2 regions of the Sphingomonas mangrovi genome follow, and region 2 is predicted to be linked to the other one. Evidence: riboswitches for the same ligand, from Rfam matches in the RefSeq annotation. Region 2 holds a riboswitch; the other holds the start of a gene.
The links. Region 2 has a riboswitch for glycine ahead of gcvT (glycine cleavage system aminomethyltransferase GcvT). Riboswitches for the same ligand answer to the same signal wherever they lie in the genome.
Positions count from the first base shown of each region.

Region 1: linked by a shared signal. The riboswitch ahead of ACBY01_RS12915 (L-serine ammonia-lyase) and the one ahead of gcvT (glycine cleavage system aminomethyltransferase GcvT) in region 2 are both predicted to bind glycine.

Region 1 is NZ_JBIUCZ010000027.1:30,866-39,881, forward strand. Features, by position in the region: gene ACBY01_RS12865 (TonB-dependent receptor plug domain-containing protein) at 1-211, shown strand, start outside; gene ACBY01_RS12870 (hypothetical protein) at 223-768, shown strand; gene ACBY01_RS12875 (DUF1636 domain-containing protein) at 768-1,175, shown strand; gene cobT (nicotinate-nucleotide--dimethylbenzimidazole phosphoribosyltransferase) at 1,172-2,185, shown strand; gene ACBY01_RS12885 (histidine phosphatase family protein) at 2,209-2,751, shown strand; gene cobS (adenosylcobinamide-GDP ribazoletransferase) at 2,748-3,458, shown strand; gene ACBY01_RS12895 (cobyric acid synthase) at 3,435-4,898, opposite strand; gene cbiB (adenosylcobinamide-phosphate synthase CbiB) at 4,886-5,863, opposite strand; gene ACBY01_RS12905 (aminotransferase class I/II-fold pyridoxal phosphate-dependent enzyme) at 5,817-6,839, opposite strand; gene cobU (bifunctional adenosylcobinamide kinase/adenosylcobinamide-phosphate guanylyltransferase) at 6,875-7,396, shown strand; glycine riboswitch at 7,437-7,527, shown strand; gene ACBY01_RS12915 (L-serine ammonia-lyase) at 7,626-9,008, shown strand.
Region 2 is NZ_JBIUCZ010000010.1:27,815-36,830, reverse strand. Features, by position in the region: gene ACBY01_RS06995 (alkaline phosphatase family protein) at 1-788, shown strand, start outside; gene ACBY01_RS06990 (peptidase) at 808-1,596, opposite strand; gene gcvPB (aminomethyl-transferring glycine dehydrogenase subunit GcvPB) at 1,885-3,435, opposite strand; gene gcvPA (aminomethyl-transferring glycine dehydrogenase subunit GcvPA) at 3,432-4,790, opposite strand; gene gcvH (glycine cleavage system protein GcvH) at 4,875-5,246, opposite strand; gene gcvT (glycine cleavage system aminomethyltransferase GcvT) at 5,259-6,446, opposite strand; glycine riboswitch at 6,600-6,702, opposite strand; gene ACBY01_RS06965 (hypothetical protein) at 6,785-7,432, opposite strand; gene ispH (4-hydroxy-3-methylbut-2-enyl diphosphate reductase) at 7,545-8,516, shown strand; gene thrB (homoserine kinase) at 8,520-9,016, shown strand, end outside.

The DNA.
Region 1 (9,016 bases), on a different contig from region 2:
GCGCTGGGCGGGCAAGAGCTTCGACGATCTCGCCAACCGTACCCGGCTCGATGACTATACGCTGGTCGACCTGCGCGGCGAGCTGCCGCTGAGCGATGCGGTGCGCCTGTTCGCGCGCGTCGAGAACCTGTTCGACGAGGACTATGCCACCGCCAACCGCTACAACACGCTGGGCCGCAGCGTGTATGCGGGGTTCCGCGGGCGCTTCTGAGGAGACGCGAGATGACGCAAGTTGCTTCGGTGCGGAGCGCCTCGACGCTGTGGATCATGCTGCTGACGCTGGCGAGTGTCGCGACCACGCTGGCGCTGAAATGCGCGACGCCGTTTCCCGCTCTCGCAGCCCTCGCCGCGGTGCACATGCGCCGCAGCGACGGCATCGCGCTGATGCTCGTCGCCTGGGGGGCGAGCCAGCTCGTCGGCTTCTGCCTGCTCGACTATCCGACCACCGCCAACACCTTCGGCTGGGGGGCGGCGATGGGTGCCGCCGCGGTGGCGGGAGCAGTCGCGGCGCACGCTGCTGCCGCACGCCTCCGCAGCGGGCTGCTGGTGTCGCTGGCGGCGAGCTATGTCGCGGCGTTCGTGGTGTTCAAGGTCGTAACTCTGCTCGCCTCGCTGGGGCTGCACGGTGGCGGCGGGGCGTTCGCAGCCGACGTGCTGGTGCGCCAGTTCGCCCGCAACGCCGCGATCCTGGTCGGGCTGCTCGGGATCTATCAGCTGCTCACCGCGGCCGGCGTCCCTGCCGTCCAGTGCGAGCGCGTGCCGGCATGATGCTGAAACCGGTCGCGGACGGGCCCGCGGTGGTGGCGTGTAATACCTGCCGCTTCTCCGCCGACGCGCGCGAGGACGATGAGGGGCGGCGCGGCGGCGCGCGGCTGGTCGAGGCGCTGCGCAGCGTCCAGGCGAGCGATCCCGCCTATGCCGAAGTCGCGGTGCAGGAGATGCCGTGCCTGTTCGCCTGCACCGACTTCTGCACCATCCACCTCCGTGCGCCCGGCAAGGTCGGCTACGTTCTCGGCCGCTTCACGCCCGACGAGGAGGCGGCGCGGGCGATCCTCGACTACGCCCGGCTCTATGCCGAGAGCGAAGCGGGGCAGGTGCCGTTCCGCCAGTGGCCGGCGGGGGTGAAGGGGCATTTCCTCACCCGCACGCCGCCGGCGGGCTACGTCGTCGAATGAGCGGGTTCGCATCGCCCCACGCCTTCGAGCAGGCGCTCCACGGCCTTCGCGCGCCGGACGATGCGGCGCGCGAAGCGGCGGCGGCGCGCCAGGCGGTGCTCACCAAGCCGCCGGGTTCCCTCGGCCGGCTGGAAGAGATCGCGCTGTTCTTCGCCGCTTGGCAGGGGCGCGAGCGGCCGCGGATCGAGCGCGGACGTGCGGTGGTCTTCGCCGGCAACCACGGTGTGGCGGCGCGGGGGGTGAGTGCGTTCCCGCCCGCGGTCACCGCGCAGATGGTCGCCAATTTCGAAGCGGGAGGGGCTGCGATCAACGCGCTCGCCGGCGCGGCGGGGCTCCAATTGCGGGTGGTGCCGCTCGATCTCGACCGGCCGACCGACGACTTCACCGAAGCGCCGGCAATGACCGCCGACGAATGCCTTGCCGCGCTCAACGCGGGCGCGGCGGTGGTCGAGCCGGGGCTGGACCTGCTGGTGCTGGGCGAGATGGGGATCGCCAATTCGACCGCTGCCGCCGCGCTCAGCGCCGCGAGCTTCGGCGGCGGCGCGGCCGAATGGGTTGGGCCGGGGACGGGGGTCCACGGCAGTGCGCTGGCGGCCAAGGGCGCGGTGGTCGACGCCGCGGTCGCGCGCCATCTTCCGGAGGCCGTCGGCGCGTTCAAGACGCTGCGCCGGCTGGGCGGACGCGAGATCGTCGCGATCGCCGGCGCGGTGGTGGCCGCGCGGCAGGCGGGCGTACCGGTGCTGCTCGACGGCTTCATCTGCTGTTCGGCGGTGGCGCCGCTTGCCGTCGCCAACCCGGACATCGTCGCCCACTGCCTCGCTGGTCATCGCTCAGCCGAGCCGGGGCATGCGCGGCTGCTCGACCGGCTCGGGCTCGCGCCCATCCTGTCGCTCGACATGCGGCTTGGCGAGGGGAGTGGGGCGGCGGTTGCGGCCGGCGTGATCCGCGCCGCGCTCGCAGCACACGACCAGATGGCTACCTTCGCCGAGGCGGGCGTAGCGGAGGCGTGACGCCGCCGATCGATCTCCACCTGATGCGGCATGGCGAGCCCAAACTCGCCGGCCGTCTGCTCGGTCATACCGACTGCGCGGTGCTGCCGGCCGGGATCGCCGCCTGCCGCGCGGCCGCCGCGGGGGTGAAGGTCGACCGAGTCGTTACCTCCGACCTGCGCCGGGCGGCGGATTGCGGCGTGGCGATCGCCACCGACCTCTCCGTGCCGTTGCACGTCGACGCGCGCTGGCGCGAACTGGACTTCGGCCAATGGGATGGGCTCGCGACGGCGGACGTCGACGCAGCCGCGCTGGGTCGCTTCTGGGACGACCCCGATGCGGCACCGCCGCCGGCGGGCGAACGCTGGTCGGCGCTGCTCGCGCGCGTTGCCGGAGCACTGGACGCGATCGACGGACCGACGCTCGTCGTCAGCCACGCCGGGGCGATTCGCGCCGCGCTGGTCGCGGCGTGCGGCTTCGATCGGCGGCAGGGCTGGGCGTTCGATCTGCCCTATGGATCGGTGCTGTCGCTGCGGTTGTGGCGCGGCGATGCCCCCGCCGCGCAGATTACGGGACTGCGCGCGTGAAGCGGCTGCTGCTCGCGATCGGCTTTCTCACCCGGCTGCCGGTGCCGCGCGTCGGCGGCGATGCGGGCGACTTCGCCGCGGCGATCCGCTGCTATCCGCTCGTCGGGATGATCGTCGGTCTTGCGGTGGCCGGTGCCGGTTGGCTCGGCGCGCTGGTCGATCCCTGGGTCGGCGCGCTGGCGGCGCTCGGCTGCTGGGTGGCGATCACCGGCGCCCTGCACCTCGACGGGCTCTGCGATCTCGCCGACGGCATCGGCGCGGCGCATGGCGACCGCAGCCGGCTGCTCGCGGTGATGGCCGACCCGCATGTCGGCAGCTTCGGTGTGGTCGCGATCGGGCTGCAACTGCTCGCCAAGCTGCTGCTGCTGCACGCCGTCGGGGGCCAGTGGCTCGCGCTGGTGCTGGTGCCGTTCGCGGCGCGGATCGGCCCGCTCGGCTGGGCGCGCTGGCTGCCGCCGCTCAAGCCGGGGCTGGGCGCGAGCGTCGCGGCGGCCGTGCGGCCGCGCGACCTGTGGGGCTGGGCGCTGATGCTGGCGGGAGCATGCGTGGGCGTGCCGGCGCTGCTCGCCGCGCCGCTGCTGATCGCCGGCGTCGCGTGGTGGCTGCATCGCCGGCTGGGCGGCGTCACCGGCGATGCGCACGGCGCCGGGATCGAGCTGGTCGAAACCGGGCTGCTGCTGGCGCTAGCCGCGATCGGCCAGGGCTGACAGCGCAACCAGCGCGTCGATGTCGACGTAGCGCTCGAGCTCTGCGGCGATCGCGTCGAGCGCGGCGTCGACCGAGGCGCGATGGTCGGGGCCGCTTGCCGCCACCCCCAGCCGTGCCAGCCACGCCCGCCGCTGCCCCGCCGCGCCGAGCAGCCCGTGGACGTAGCTCCCCGTCACCAGCCCGTCGGCGCTGGTCGCCCCCTCGCTGCGCCCGTCGTCGAAGCGGGCAACCGGCCGCGCGGTGTCCGGCCCCGTCGTCCGGCCGAGGTGCATCTCGTACCCTTCGAAGCCCGCGCCGTGGGCGTTGCCGCGCACCTCGACCAGCGCCTTGTCGCCGCCGAGCACCGTCGCCACGTCGAGCAGCCCGAGCCCGGCGACCGTCTCCGCCGGCCCCTCGATCCCGTCGGGATCGGCGATGCTGCGGCCGAGCATCTGGTAGCCGCCGCACAGCCCCAGCACCGGCCGTCCGCGGCGATGATGGGCGAGGATGTCGATGTCCCACCCTTGCGCCCGCACGAACTTCAGGTCGGCGATCGTCGCCTTCGAGCCGGCGAGGACGATCCACTCCGCCTCCGCCGGGATCGGCGTGCCCGGCGGCACCATCACCAGCTCGATGCCGGATTCGAGCCGCAGCGGATCGAGATCGTCGAAGTTGGCGATGTGCGCGGTGATCGGGCAGGCCACCACGACGCGCCCGTCGACCCGCGCCTCGCGCCGCTGAAGCGCGACCGCATCCTCGCTCGGCAGCCGGCCCGCATCGGCGAGCCACGGCACCACCCCGAACCCGCGCCAGCCGGTGCGGTCCTCGATCGCGCGATAGCCGTCGGCGAACAGCGCGGGATCGCCGCGGAACTTGTTGACGAGGAAGCCGTGGATGGTGGCGGCGTCGGCGGGGTCGATCACCGCACGCGTGCCGACCAGCGACGCGATCACCCCGCCGCGATCGATGTCGCCGACCAGCACCACCGGCACGCCCGCGGCGCGCGCGAAGCCCATGTTGGCGATGTCGCCCGATCGCAGGTTGATTTCGGCGGGCGAGCCGGCACCCTCGACCACGACGATGTCGGCCTCATCGAATAGCCGGCGGTAGCTCGCCAGCACCTCGTCGAGCAGCCCCTCGCGCCCCTGTCGCCATTGCGCCGCCTTGAGGATCCCGCGTACCTGGCCGCGCACCACCAGTTGCGAGGTGCGGTCGCCCTGCGGCTTCAACAGCACCGGGTTCATGTCGACGCTGGCGGGAACGCGCGCCGCCAGCGCCTGCGTCGCCTGGGCGCGGCCGATCTCGCCGCCGTCGGGCGTGACCGCGGCGTTGTTCGACATGTTCTGCGGCTTGAACGGGCGCACGCGCAGGCCGCGGTTGGCGAGCGCACGGCACAGGCCCGCGACCAGCACCGACTTGCCGACGTCCGAGCCGGTGCCCTGCAACATTATCGCGCCCATGCGACGGCTCCCGCGATCAGCCAGAGGAGGAGGCACGCGCGGCGATAGACGCGCAGCGCGCGGGCGACGTCGCGCGCATCCGGATCGGCGAAGCTGCCGCCGATCCACGGCTTGGCCGCGACGACGCCGTCATAGGCGATCGGCCCCGCCAGCCGCACGCGCAGCGCGCCCGCCATCGCCGCTTCGGTCCAGCCGGCGTTGGGGGAGGCGTGGCGGTGCGCGTCGCGCAGCATCGTCCGCCAGCCGCGCCCGCCGGCAAGGCAGAGGATCGCGCCACCCAGCCGGGCGGGCGCGAGGTTGGCGAAATCGTCGATCCGCGCCGCGGCCCAGCCGAACGCGCGCCAGCGCGGCTCGCGGTGGCCGATCAGGCTGTCGGCGGTGTTGATCGCCTTGTACGCCCACAGCCCCGGCAGCCCGAGCAGCAGCAGCCAGAACAGCGGCGCCGCGATGCCGTCGCAGAAGCTCTCCGCCAGGCTCTCGATCCCGGCGCGGGCGACGCCGGCCTCGTCGAGCTTCGCGGTGTCGCGGCCGACGATCCGGCCGACTGCGGTGCGCGCCGCGGGAAGGTTCCCCGCCACCAGCGCCGCGGCGACGGGGCGGACGTGATCGTCGAGGCTGCGCTGCGCCAGCCCTGGCGCGGCGAGCAGCGCGACGCCGATCCAGCCGGCCTCGCCGAGCAGCGCGCGGACACCTGCCTCGGCACACCACGCGCCGCCGGCGGCTACGCCGATCAGTAAGGCGACCGTCGCTACCCCGGCAACCCGGCGTGCGCGCTCCGATCGGCCGGGCCGGTTCCAACGCACCTCGCACGCCGCAATCAGCCGCGCGAAGCCGCCGACCGGGTGGCCGACGCGCGCGTACAGGCGGTCGGGCCAGCCGATCGCCGCCTCGGTCGCGAGCGCGAGCAGGGCGATGGGCTCAGCGATCGGACAGCGCCCGATCGAGCCGGTCGAGCGCCGCCGCATTTGCCGGCACGCCGAGGCGCAACCAACGCGGGGCATAGTCGAACGGGCGGGTGAGGATGCCATGCCGGGCAAGCATGGCGAACAGGATGCCGGCGTCGGCTGTCTCGATCAGGCGGAACAGCGGGCAAGCGCCCAACGGGGTCAGCCCATGCGCGCGCAGCACCCGATCGAGTGCTGCGCAGCGCCCAGCAAGGTCGCGGCGGGCTGCTTCGATCCACGCGGCATCGCGATAGGCGGCGGTGCCGATTGCGAGTGCGGCCGCCGATACCGGCCAACTGCCGAGCCGATCGCGCAGCGTTGCAACGAGATCGGGCGCGCCGCATGCGAAGCCCAGCCGGACGCCGGCCAGCCCGAAGAACTTGCCGAACGAGCGGAACACCAGCACGCGATCCCCGGTCGTCAGATGCGGCAGGAGGCTGGCGTCCGGGACGCTGTCTGCGAAGGCTTCATCGACCACCAGCACGCCGCCGCGCTCGCCCAGGCGCCGCGCGATCGCCAGCAACCGCTCGGGCGCGAGCAGCCGGCCGTCGGGGTTGTTCGGGTTGGCGAGCAGCAACGTGCCGTCGGCCACTGTGTCGATCGCTTCGGCTGGGATCGCGGCGGCACCCGGCAGCGCTTCGCCATGCGTGCGATAGCCGGGCGTGACGACGCGCACCGGCGCCGGCAGGCCGAGACCGGCGAGAAGCCGCAGCCCCAGCTCGCTCCCGGGCAGCGCGGTGATCGCGACGGTTTCCGCGCCGAACGCCTGGGCGGCTGCGGCCTCCAGCGCCGCGCGCGCCGCTGCTGAGGGGAGCGCGCGCAAGTCGATGTCCGGCATCGCCGCCGGCTCCCACGCGACCGGGTTGATCCCCGTCGACAGGTCGAGCCAGGGGCGCGGCGCGTCGGGGAAGCAGCGCGCCGCCTCGTCGAGATCGCCGCCGTGGACCATCAGTGCGCGCAATGCCAAAGCCTCGACTTCCTCCGTGCCGGCGTCCATCGGCATTGTGGGCGCAACAGGCAAGGGGCATCGTCATGAGCATCGAACCGCACCGCACGATGCTCGTGCTGGGCGGCGCCCGATCGGGCAAGAGCCGCTACGCGCAGGGGTTGGCGGAGACGGCGGGCGGCCGGCTGGTATTCGTCGCGACGGCGCAGGCGTTCGATGCCGAGATGGCCGACCGCATCCGTCGGCACCGGGAGGATCGCGACGCGCGCTGGACCACGGTGGAGGCGCCGCTCGATCTCGCCGGCGCGATCGCGGCGGCCGATGGCGCGGATGCGGTGCTGCTGGTCGACTGCCTGACCTTGTGGGCGTCGAACCTGCTGCTCGGCGAGGAGGATGCCGAGGCACACATTGCGGCCCTGCTGGAGGCGCTCCGCACGGCGCGTGCGCGCGTGCTGCTGGTCGCGAACGAGGTTGGGCTGGGGATCGTGCCCGACAACGCGTTGGCGCGGCGCTTTCGCGATCTCGCCGGCACGATCAACCAGCGGGTCGCCGCCGCGGTCGGCGGCGTCCACATGACGGTCGCGGGGCTGCCGATCGTCGTCAAGTGACGCAGCGCTTGACACTCGGCCGGCGGCGGCAGAAGCGTGGAGGCGACGACACGGGAGAGATCGGGCGGCAGCCTGGCGCCGAAGGAGCAACCGCCCCGGAAACTCTCAGGCAGAAGGACCGGTCGTCATCAACATCTGGAGAGAGACGCGAACGCGTCCGCCGACGGGATAGCATTCTCAGGCAGGAGGGACAGAGGGGCACGCAGCCGCCATCGGGCGGGGAGTGGATATGCCTGAACCTTCTGCCGAATCCCGCGCCGACGCGCGCCGTGCGATCAGCGTCACCGAATTGTTCACCATCGGCATCGGTCCGTCGAGTTCGCACACCGTCGGACCGATGCGCGCCGCGCACGCCTTTGCCGAGGCCGCGCTCGACGCGATCCAGCCGGTGCGCGTCCGCTGCGAGCTGTTCGGCTCGCTGTCGCTGACCGGGCGCGGCCATGCCACCGACACTGCAGTCATCCTTGGGCTTGCCGGGCATCTGCCCGACGCGGTCGACCCCGACGCAATCCCCGCGATTCTCGCCAGCGTCCGCGATGAAGGCAGGCTTCCGCTGGGCGGGCGGGTGCCGATCGACTTCGCCGCCGAGGACATCGTCTTCTCGCACGAGTTCCTCCCCGGCCATCCCAATGCGGTGCGCTTCACCGCCGCCGACGCGCAGGGCGAGGAAGTCTCGCGCACCTATTTCTCGATCGGCGGCGGGGTGGTCGTGGAGGCCGGGGCTGCGCTGCACATCGCCAACGCCGCGGTGACGCACCCGTTCGATTCGGGCGCCGAGCTGCTGGAGATCGGCGAGGCGACTGGCCTGTCGATCGGCGCGATCGTCCGCCGCAACGAAGGCGCCTGGCGCAGCGAGGGCGAAACCGACGCGTTCCTCGATGCGGTGCGCGATGCGATGCTCGCCTCGATCGAGCGCGGCTGCGCGGCCGAGGGCATTCTGCCGGGTGGGCTCAACGTCCGCCGCCGCGCCAAGGCGCTGCACGCGACGCTGCTCGCCCGCAAGGATCGCGCCGGCCCCGCATCGGTCATGGAATGGATCAGCCTGTGGGCGCTCGCGGTTAACGAGGAGAATGCCGCCGGCGGCCGTGTCGTCACCGCGCCCACCAACGGCGCGGCAGGCGTGATCCCGGCGGTGCTGAAATACTATGAGAGCTTCGTCGAGGGCGCGTCGCCGGAAGGATCGCGCATGCTGCTCGCGACCGCGGCGGCGATCGGTTTCCTCTACAAGAAGCGCGCCTCGATCTCGGCGGCCGAGATGGGCTGCCAGGGGGAGGTCGGCGTCGCCTGTTCGATGGCCGCGGCCGGGCTCGCCGCGGTGCTGGGCGGCACCAACCAGCAGATCGAGAATGCGGCCGAGATCGGCATGGAGCACAATTTGGGCCTCACCTGTGATCCGATCGGCGGACTGGTGCAGGTGCCGTGCATCGAGCGCAACACGATGGGTGCGGTGAAGGCGGTCAACGCCGCGCATCTGGCGCTGCACGGCGACGGCAGCCACGTCGTGCCGCTCGACGCGGTGATCGAGACGATGCGCCAGACCGGCGACCACATGCGCTCCGAGTACAAGGAAACCAGCCTCGGCGGTCTGGCGGTCAACGTCGTCGCCTGCTGAGCGGCTTG
Region 2 (9,016 bases):
ACGCGTTGAGCGGCGGCACCCGCCCGTCGGACTGGCAGCAGTATAACGAGGCGATCGGCCCGACCCAGCGCGTCAACGGCGTGCTCGACTGGCTCCGCCGCCCCGCCGCGATCCGCCCGCGGTTGCTGACGCTCTATTTCGAGGCGGTTGACACCGCCGGCCACCGCTTCGGCCCCGCGTCCCCACAGGTCGACGAAGCCATCGCCGGGGTCGACGCCTCGGTCGGCGCGCTGGTCGACGGGCTCGCCGCGCTCGGCCAGCCGGCCAATCTGGTGATCGTCGCCGACCACGGCATGGCCGCCACCAGCAGCACGCGCGTCGTGGCGCTCGACACGCTCGCCGATCCCGCGCGCTACCATGTCGTCGAGGCCGGGCCCTACGCCAGCCTCACCCCGCTCCCCGGCCAGACGGCCGCGGTGGAGAAGGCGCTGCTCGGCCACCACGACCACATGCAATGCTGGCGGAAGGGCGAGATCCCGGCGCGCTTTCACTACGGCCGCAACCCGCGCGTGCCCGCGATCCTGTGCCTCGCCGAGACCGGGTGGCAGGTGCTCGCGACCGCGCCCAAGGCGGCGCAGAGCGGCGGCAACCACGGCTTCGACAACATGGCGCCGGAGATGGCGGCGCTGTTCGTCGCCAACGGACCCGCGTTCGCCCGCGGCCGCACGATCCCGGCATTCGACAACGTCGACGTCTACCCGCTGCTGCGCGACCTGATCGGCCTGCCGCCGGGCGAGGACGTCGACGGCAGCGACGCCCCGTTCCGGCGGGTCCTGACGGCGAACTAGTCGCCGTCAAGGCGCAGGCTTACTGCGGGCGCGGTCCGCGGCGACCGCTGGAGCGCGGCCCGCCCGAGCGACCGCTCTGTCCACCCCACCGCGGGCCGGGTCGGCCACCCTGGTTGCCCCAGCTGCGGCCCGGCCGGGCGCCGGGGGTCGCCTGGCTGCCCTCGCGTCGGCGCCATTGACCGCCATTGGGGCGGTCCGGGCGCTGGACGCCCGGACGGGCGTTCTCCTGCTGCGGCCGCGACCTGGGCACCCATTCACCCGGGCGGCCCGGACGGACTCCCGGACGCCATTCCCCGCGCCCCGGACGCGCGCCGGGCCGTTCTCCGCCCGGGCGACCGGGACGAACACCCGGCCGGCCCTCTCCCGGCCGATCGGGGCGGACGCCGGGCCGGCCCTCACCGGGACGCCACGGCCGCGTTCCCGGACGCCCGTCGCCCGGACGCCCATCGCCTGGACGGAAGTCGCCCCAGTTGTTGCGCGGACGATCGCGATCGTGCCCGCGCCACCCCTGACGGCGCTGCGCCCAATAGCGGCGCTGGCTGTCGGTCCAGCGGTGCGGACGGCGATAGCGGTCGTAGACGTAATAGCCGGTGCCCGGATAATAGAAGTTGTCGTACCAGCCCCAGTACGGCGACCCGAACCCGCTGCCGTAGTAGCTGCTGCCGTAGTACGGATCATAATATCCGCCCGACCCGTAGCCGAGCGAGACGCCGCTATAGCCGTATCCGCCGTCGCCATAAGTGCAGGCGCCGAGGCCCAGACCGGCCGCGGCGAGGAGCGCGAGGGTGCGTATGCGCTTCGAAAACATGGGAAATCTCCCCGAAGAATCTGGCGCACCGATCGCACTATCGAGTTGAACGGAGCGTGAACTATGCTCGGAACAACGTAGCCCCGGCGCGGCCGGTTCCCCGCCGTTGCGGGACGCCACCTCCTGCTCGGGAGGTCGACAGCAAATCTCGTGCTAGCCCCACGTCACGGGAAGGACCGGGCGGCAGGACGCTGCGCACAACGTCCAGCACTCCGGCGCAAGCGGGAGCCCAGGGCCGTCAGGCGTATCGCCTGCGATCCGGGGCTCCTGCCGGCGCAGGAACAAAGATCAGGCCGGCGCCTTCCAGCGCAGCACCGGCTTGCGGGCGGCCTGGGTCTCGTCGAGGCGACGGCGCGGCGCGAAGTGCGGCGCGCCCTTCAGCGCCTGGTCGCCGGCCTTGGCACGTTCCGCCACCGAGCGCAGCGCGCCGATGAACTGGTCGAGCGCCGCCTTCGACTCGGTCTCGGTCGGCTCGACCAGCATCGCGCCGTGGACGACCAGCGGGAAGTACATCGTCATCGGGTGATAGCCCTCGTCGATGAGTCCCTTGGCCACGTCGAGCGTGGTGAAGCCCTCGGCCAGCCCCTCGTCGGAGAACAGCGCCTCGTGCATGCACGGGCCGCTGCCGCCGAACGGCGCGTCGAGCACGTCCTCCAGCTGGCGCAGCACGTAGTTGGCGTTGAGCACCGCGTCCTCGGACACCTGCTTCAGGCCATCGGCGCCGTGGCTAAGGATGTAGCTCAGCGCACGGGTGAACATGCCCATCTGGCCGTGGAAAGCGACCATGCGGCCGAAGCTGCCGGCATGATGCTCGCCAGCGGTCTCTTCCTCGACCAGCGCGTAGCGATCGCCATCCTTCTCGACGAAGGGCAGCGGCGCATAGGGCGTGAGCGCCGCGGAGAACACCACCGGCCCCGAACCCGGCCCGCCACCGCCGTGCGGGGTGGAGAAGGTCTTGTGCAGGTTGATGTGCATCGCATCGACGCCCAGGTCGCCGGGACGCACCCGGCCGACGATCGCGTTGAAGTTGGCGCCGTCGCAATAGACGTAGCCGCCCGCCGCATGGACCGCGTCGCTGATCGCGCGCATGTCGCGCTCGAACAGGCCGCAGGTGTTCGGGTTGGTGATCATCACGCCCGCGACGTCCGGCCCGAGCCGCGCCTTCAGCGCCTCCAGGTCGACGCGCCCTTCGGCGGTGGCGGGAATGTCCTCGACCTTGAAGCCCGCAAAGGCCGCCGTCGCCGGGTTGGTGCCGTGGGCGCTCTCGGGCACCAGGATCACCTTGCGGTGGCCCTCGCCCTTCGCTTCCAGCGCCGCGCGGATCGCGAGGATGCCGCACAGCTCGCCATGCGCGCCCGCCTTGGGGCTCATCGCGACCGAGTCCATGCCGGTCAGCGTCACCAGCCAATGCGCGAGCTGGTGGATCAGCGCCAGCGCGCCTTGCACCGTGTCGATCGGCTGGAGCGGGTGGATGTCGGCAAAGCCCGGCAGCCGCGCCATGCGCTCGTTGAGGCGCGGATTGTGCTTCATCGTGCACGAGCCGAGCGGGAACAGGCCCAGGTCGATGGCATAGTTCTGACGGCTGAGGCGCGTGTAGTGGCGCACCGCCTCCGGTTCCGACAGGCCCGGGAGGCCGATCGGCTCCTTGCGCTCCATGCCGCCGAGCCGCGACGTCGCCTGCGGCGCTTCGTCGAAGTCGACGCCGGTCGTATCGGCCGAGCCGATCTCGAACAGCAGCGGCTCTTCGAGCATCAGCGCGCGGTTGCCGGTGAAGGTCGCCTGCCCGGCCGCTTCGCCGCCGCCCATCTCGGGGCGCCAGCCGCTCTGGTTGATCGTCATGCCAGCACCTCTTCGAGCTCGGTCGCGAGCGTCTCGATATCTTCCGCAGTCACCGTCTCGGTCACCGCCACCACCAGACCGTTGGCGAGCTCCGCCTCGCCCGGATAGAGCCGGCCGAGCGACACGCCCGCGAGCACGCCCCTGTCGGCCAGCGTGCGGACGACCGGACGCGCTTCCTTCGACAGCTTGAGCGTGAACTCGTTGAAGAAGCTGGTGTTGACCAGCTCGATGCCCGGCACCTTCGCCAGCCGGTCGGCGGCCGCCGAAGCGCGCGCATGGTTGCTCGCCGCAAGCTGACGCAGGCCCGTCTCGCCCAGCAGCGTCATGTGGATCGAGAAGGCGAGCGCACACAGCCCGGAGTTGGTGCAGATGTTCGACGTCGCCTTTTCGCGGCGGATGTGCTGCTCGCGGGTCGACAGCGTCAGCACGAAGCCGCGCTTGCCCTCGGCATCCACGGTCTCGCCGCACAGCCGCCCCGGCATCTGGCGCACCAGCTTGTCCGAGCAGGCGAACAGGCCGACGTAGGGGCCGCCGAACTGCAGGCCGACGCCCAGCGACTGGCCTTCGCCGACGACGATGTCGGCACCCAACTCGCCTGGCGAGGCGATCGCGCCCAGCGCCACCGGCTCCGTGACGACGGCGATCAGCAGCGCCTTGTTGGCGTGCGCCGCATCGGCGATCGGGCGCAGGTCCGGAATGCGGCCGAGGATGTCGGGGTACTGAACCACCACGCACGAGGTGTCGCCGTCGATCGCGGCGATCAGCGCCTCGGCATCGGTGTCGGCGGTGAGCTTGGGCGCGGAGGTCTCCAGCACGTCGCCGGTGAACTTCGCCATCGTCTTGGCGACCGAGACGTAGTGCGGGTGCAGACCCGACGACAGGATCGCCTTGCCGCGGCGGGTGACCCGCCGCGCCATCGTGATCGCTTCCCAGCAGGCGGTCGAGCCGTCGTACATCGACGCGTTCGCCACGTCGCAGCCGAGCAGCTGCGCGACCTGCGTCTGGAACTCGAACAGCATCTGCAGCGTGCCCTGCGCGATTTCCGGCTGATAGGGCGTGTAGGCGGTGAGATACTCGCCACGCTGGATCAGATGGTCGACGCTGGCCGGGACATGATGGCGATAGGCGCCGCAGCCCAGGAAGAACGGCGCCGCGCCGGCGGCCAGGTTCTTGGCGGCGAGGGTGGAGAGCTGGCGCTCGACCGCGAGTTCGCTGGCGTGGTTGGGCAGGCCGGGCACCGGCCCGTCGAGCCGTGCCGCCTCGGGCACGTCGGCGAACAGCGCGTCGATCGAGGGCGCGCCGACGGCTGCGAGCATCGCAGTCCGATCGTCGGGCGTAAGCGGCAAGTAGCGCATGGCGTTCCTTCGCGGGGCGTCACCCCGCCCGGGGGTTCGAGCCGCGGGCGCAGCCGGAGCGCGCCCGCGGCATCGGGAGAAAGATCAGAGCTTGGCGACGAACGCCGCGTACTTGTCCGCGTCCATCAGCCCGTCGAGCTCGGACGAATCGGACAGCGTCAGGCGGAAGAACCAGCCCTCGCCTTCCGGATCCTCGTTGACCAGCGCCGGGTTCGCCTCGAGCGCGGGGTTGCCCTCGAGCACGGTGCCAGAGGCCGGGGTGTAGACGTCGGAGGCGGCCTTCACCGACTCGACCACCGCGGCATCGTCGCCCTTGGACAGCGCGCGGCCTTCCTCGGGAACTTCGACGAACACGATGTCGCCCAGCTGGCTCTGGGCATATTCGGTGATGCCGACGGTCGCGACCTCGCCGTCGACCTCGACCCATTCATGTTCTTCGGTGAAATAACGGCTCATCGACGGCGCTCCTCAGCGGACGTAACGGTGGGGGACAAAAGGCATGGGCACGACTTCGGCGCGATGCGCCTTGCCGCGCTGGGACAGGGTGACGGCGGTGCCGGCGACCGCAAGCGCGGCGGGCACGTAGGCCATCGCGATCGGCGCGCCGACGCTCGGCGCGAAGCCGCCCGAGGTGACGCGGCCGACGGTCGCGCCGGTCTCGTCGACGACGGTCGCGCCCTCGCGCACCGGCTGGCGGCCGTCGACGCGCAGGCCGACGCGCTTGGTCGCCGAACCCTCGGCACGCTCGGCCAGAATGCGCTCGGCAGCGGGGAAGCCGCCTTGCTCGCGGCGGCGCTTCGACAGCGCGAAACCCAGATCGGCGGCGATCGGCGTGGTCTCTTCGTCGAGGTCGTGGCCGTACAGCGGCAGCCCGGCCTCCAGGCGCAGCGAGTCGCGCGCGCCCAGGCCGATCGGCTGGACCTCCGGCTCGGCAACCAGCGCGGCGGCGAACGCCTCGGCGGCCTCGGCGGGCAGCGAGATCTCGCAGCCGTCCTCACCCGTGTAGCCCGAGCGGCTGATCCACAGCGCGTGGCCGGACCATTCGAACGCACCCGCGGTCATGAAGCGCAAGGCGTCGACGCCGGGGACGAGCCGCGCGAGCGTGGCGACGGCTTCCGGCCCCTGCAGCGCGAGCAGCGCGCGCTCTTCGAGGTGGTTGATGGTGATCGAATCGGCCAGCGCCTCGCGCAGGTGGCCGAGGTCGTCGTATTTGGTGGCGCCGTTGACGACCATGTAGAAGGCGTCGCCCGCCGGGGCCGGCTCGCCCGCCTCACCGAACGGGTGCGCCTCGGGCAGGCAGGTCACCATCAGGTCGTCGAGGATGCCGCCGTTGTCGGCGAGCAGCAGCGAATAGCGCATGCGATTGGGCCCGAGCGCCTGGAGGTCGCCCGGCAGCAGCGCTTCCAGCGCCTCCGCCACGCCTTCGCCCGTGAACAGCAGCTGGCCCATGTGGCTGACATCGAACAGCCCGGCATGCTCGCGGGTCCACAGATGCTCGGCCATGATGCCTTCGTACTGCACCGGCATCTCGTAGCCGGCGAAGGGCACCATCCGGCCGCCCTGGGCGCGGTGCCAGGCGTCGAGCGGCAGCAGCGCGGGGGCGATCGGCTCGACGCCGTCGGTGTCGGTCGCGTCGTTGGGGGAAAGGTCGCTCATCCGCAGTCTCCGGCAGGTCAGGCACGACGACGGCGCGGGCCTCCCCGCATCCTCGCCGCCCCCTCTGTCACGGAACCTGAGAGCTTTCGCACGGGCGGTCCGCGCTTACCCCTTCGGTGGCATCGGCGTGCCGATGCGCTTTCCAGAGTGTCGTCGACGCGCGCGGTCCCGTTTGCCTGAGAGATTCCGGGGCGGTTGCTCCTTCGGCGGCCGCATGCGGCCTCGAAGACCGGCGGCGCTCTCCCGCGCGTGCCCTTGGCCGTTGCCGGCCATCGACCCGCTCGCTGTGGCTCGGCCGCTTGGCCGAGTCAATCGGCCACGCGGCGAAGCGCGTCGAATCAGCGCGTGGCGTTGTAGCGCAGCTGGTCCTGGGTCAGCTGGAAGCCGACCAGCGCCTCGAACGAGGCGTTGAGCACCGCCTGGCGCACTTCCGGGGTCGACAGCGGATCGGTCGCGGCATCCTGCTCGCCGGCCTTGCGGCGGCGGGTGATCTGGTCGCGGATCTCCTGCGGCAGGGTCGCGGCCGAGCGCTGGACGACCGCCGTGGCGCTGCCCTGCGCCTGCGCGCGCGCCTCCCCCGCGGCGAAGCTCAGCGCGGTGTGGTTGACCCGCTTGGCCACCACCTGCGACCCGCCGCGGACCACCGTCAGGAAATAGGGGAGATCGACCTGGCGCGCGGCGTCGGTGCGGGTACGGCGCGCCTGGATGTCGAAGGTGACCGTCGAGACGATGTCGTCGCCCGCGTCGTTGCAGGTGGCGCGCACGTTGGTGATCGTCGCGGTGACGTCGATCGCGCTCGCCAGACGGCTGCCGGCGGGATCGAACAGCGTGATGTCGCCGGTACCGGCCGGCACGCCGGTCGCCGGGCAGGCGGAGCGCACGGTGGTGATGCCGACGCCGCGGGTCACGTCGATCTCGCCTTTACGGCTGCACCCGGCGAGGGCGAGGAGCGCGACAGCGGAAACAGCGAGCGTTCGGACGATCACGGGGGGTACACCTTTCACGACGAACGGGCCGTCGCTGACGCGCCGACCCGGACCGCCGCCAGCATAGGAACCGCCTTTCAAGCGCGCAAGCAATCGCGTAGATGCCGGGGCGATGACCGATCCCGCCAGCCCGTCGACCGCCAAGCCCGCCCTCGATCTGCTGATCGCCGCCCCGCGCGGCTTCTGCGCCGGAGTCGACCGCGCGATCCGCATCGTCGAGCTCGCGATCGAGAAGCACGGCGCGCCGGTTTATGTCCGGCACGAGATCGTCCACAACAAGTTCGTCGTCGACACGCTGAAGGCGAAGGGCGCGGTGTTCGTCGAGGAGCTCGACCAAGTGCCCGAGGGCGTGCCGGTCGTGTTCTCCGCCCACGGCGTGCCCAAGTCGGTGCCGGTCGAGGCGCAGGACCGCGGGCTGGAGTATCTCGACGCCACCTGCCCGCTCGTGTCGAAGGTTCACCGCCAGGCCGAGCGGCTGGTCGGGTCCGGCCACCACATCCTGTTCGTCGGCCACGCCGGCCATCCCGAGGTGATCGGCACCTTCGGCCAGGTACCGCCGGGTCAGATGACGCTGATCGAGACGGTCGCGGATGCCGAGACGGTCGAGCCGGCCGATCCGAGCCACCTCGCCTTCCTCACCCAGACGACGCTGTCGGTCGACGACACCGCGGACATCATGGCGACGCTCCAGCGCCGGTTCCCCGCGATCGTCGCGCCCAAGGCGGACGACATCTGCTACGCCACCTCCAACCGCCAGGCCGCAGTCAAGGCGATCGCATCGTCGTGCGACCTGGTGCTGGTGATCGGCGCCCCCAACTCTTCTAACTCGCTGCGGCTGGTCGAGGTCGCGGAGCGCGAGGGCACGACCGCGCACCTGATCCAGCGCGGCGATGACATCGACTTTGCGTGGCTGGAGGGAGTCGGCTCGCTCGGCCTCACCGCCGGTGCGTCGGCACCCGAGATGCTGGTGCGCGAAGTGGTGGAGCGGCTCGCCGAGCGGTTCGCGATCACCGAGCGCGAGGTCGAGATGACTCGCGAGACGCTGACCTTCAAGCTGCCCCGCGGCCTCGAAGCCGCCGCCTGACCGGTGGCAGTCTACACGCAGGTTTCGGCGGAGGCGCTCGGCGCCTTCCTCGCGCGCTATGACGTGGGCGCGCTGGTCTCCGCCAAGGGGATCGCCGAAGGGGTCGAGAATTCCAACTATCTGGTCGACACCACGCGCGGCCGGTTCATCCTGACGCTGTACGAAAAGCGCGTGGATGCGGGCGACCTGCCCTTCTTCTTCGCGATGATCGACCGGCTGGCCGATGCCGGCAACCCGGTGCCGCGCGCGCTGCCCGACCGCACCGGCACGGTGATCCAGACGCTGGAGGGGCGTCCCGCCTGCCTGATCGAGTTCCTGTCGGGCGTCTCGCTCAGCCAGCCGACCCCGAACCAGGCCCGCGCCGGCGGCGAGGCGATGGCGCGGATGCACGCCGCGCTCGCCGATTTCGCGCCCGTGCGCGCCAACAGCATGGGCGTCGCCGTCTGGCCCCAGCTGTTCGAGCAGTGCGCGCCGGGGCTCGACGGTATCCAGCCGGGCCT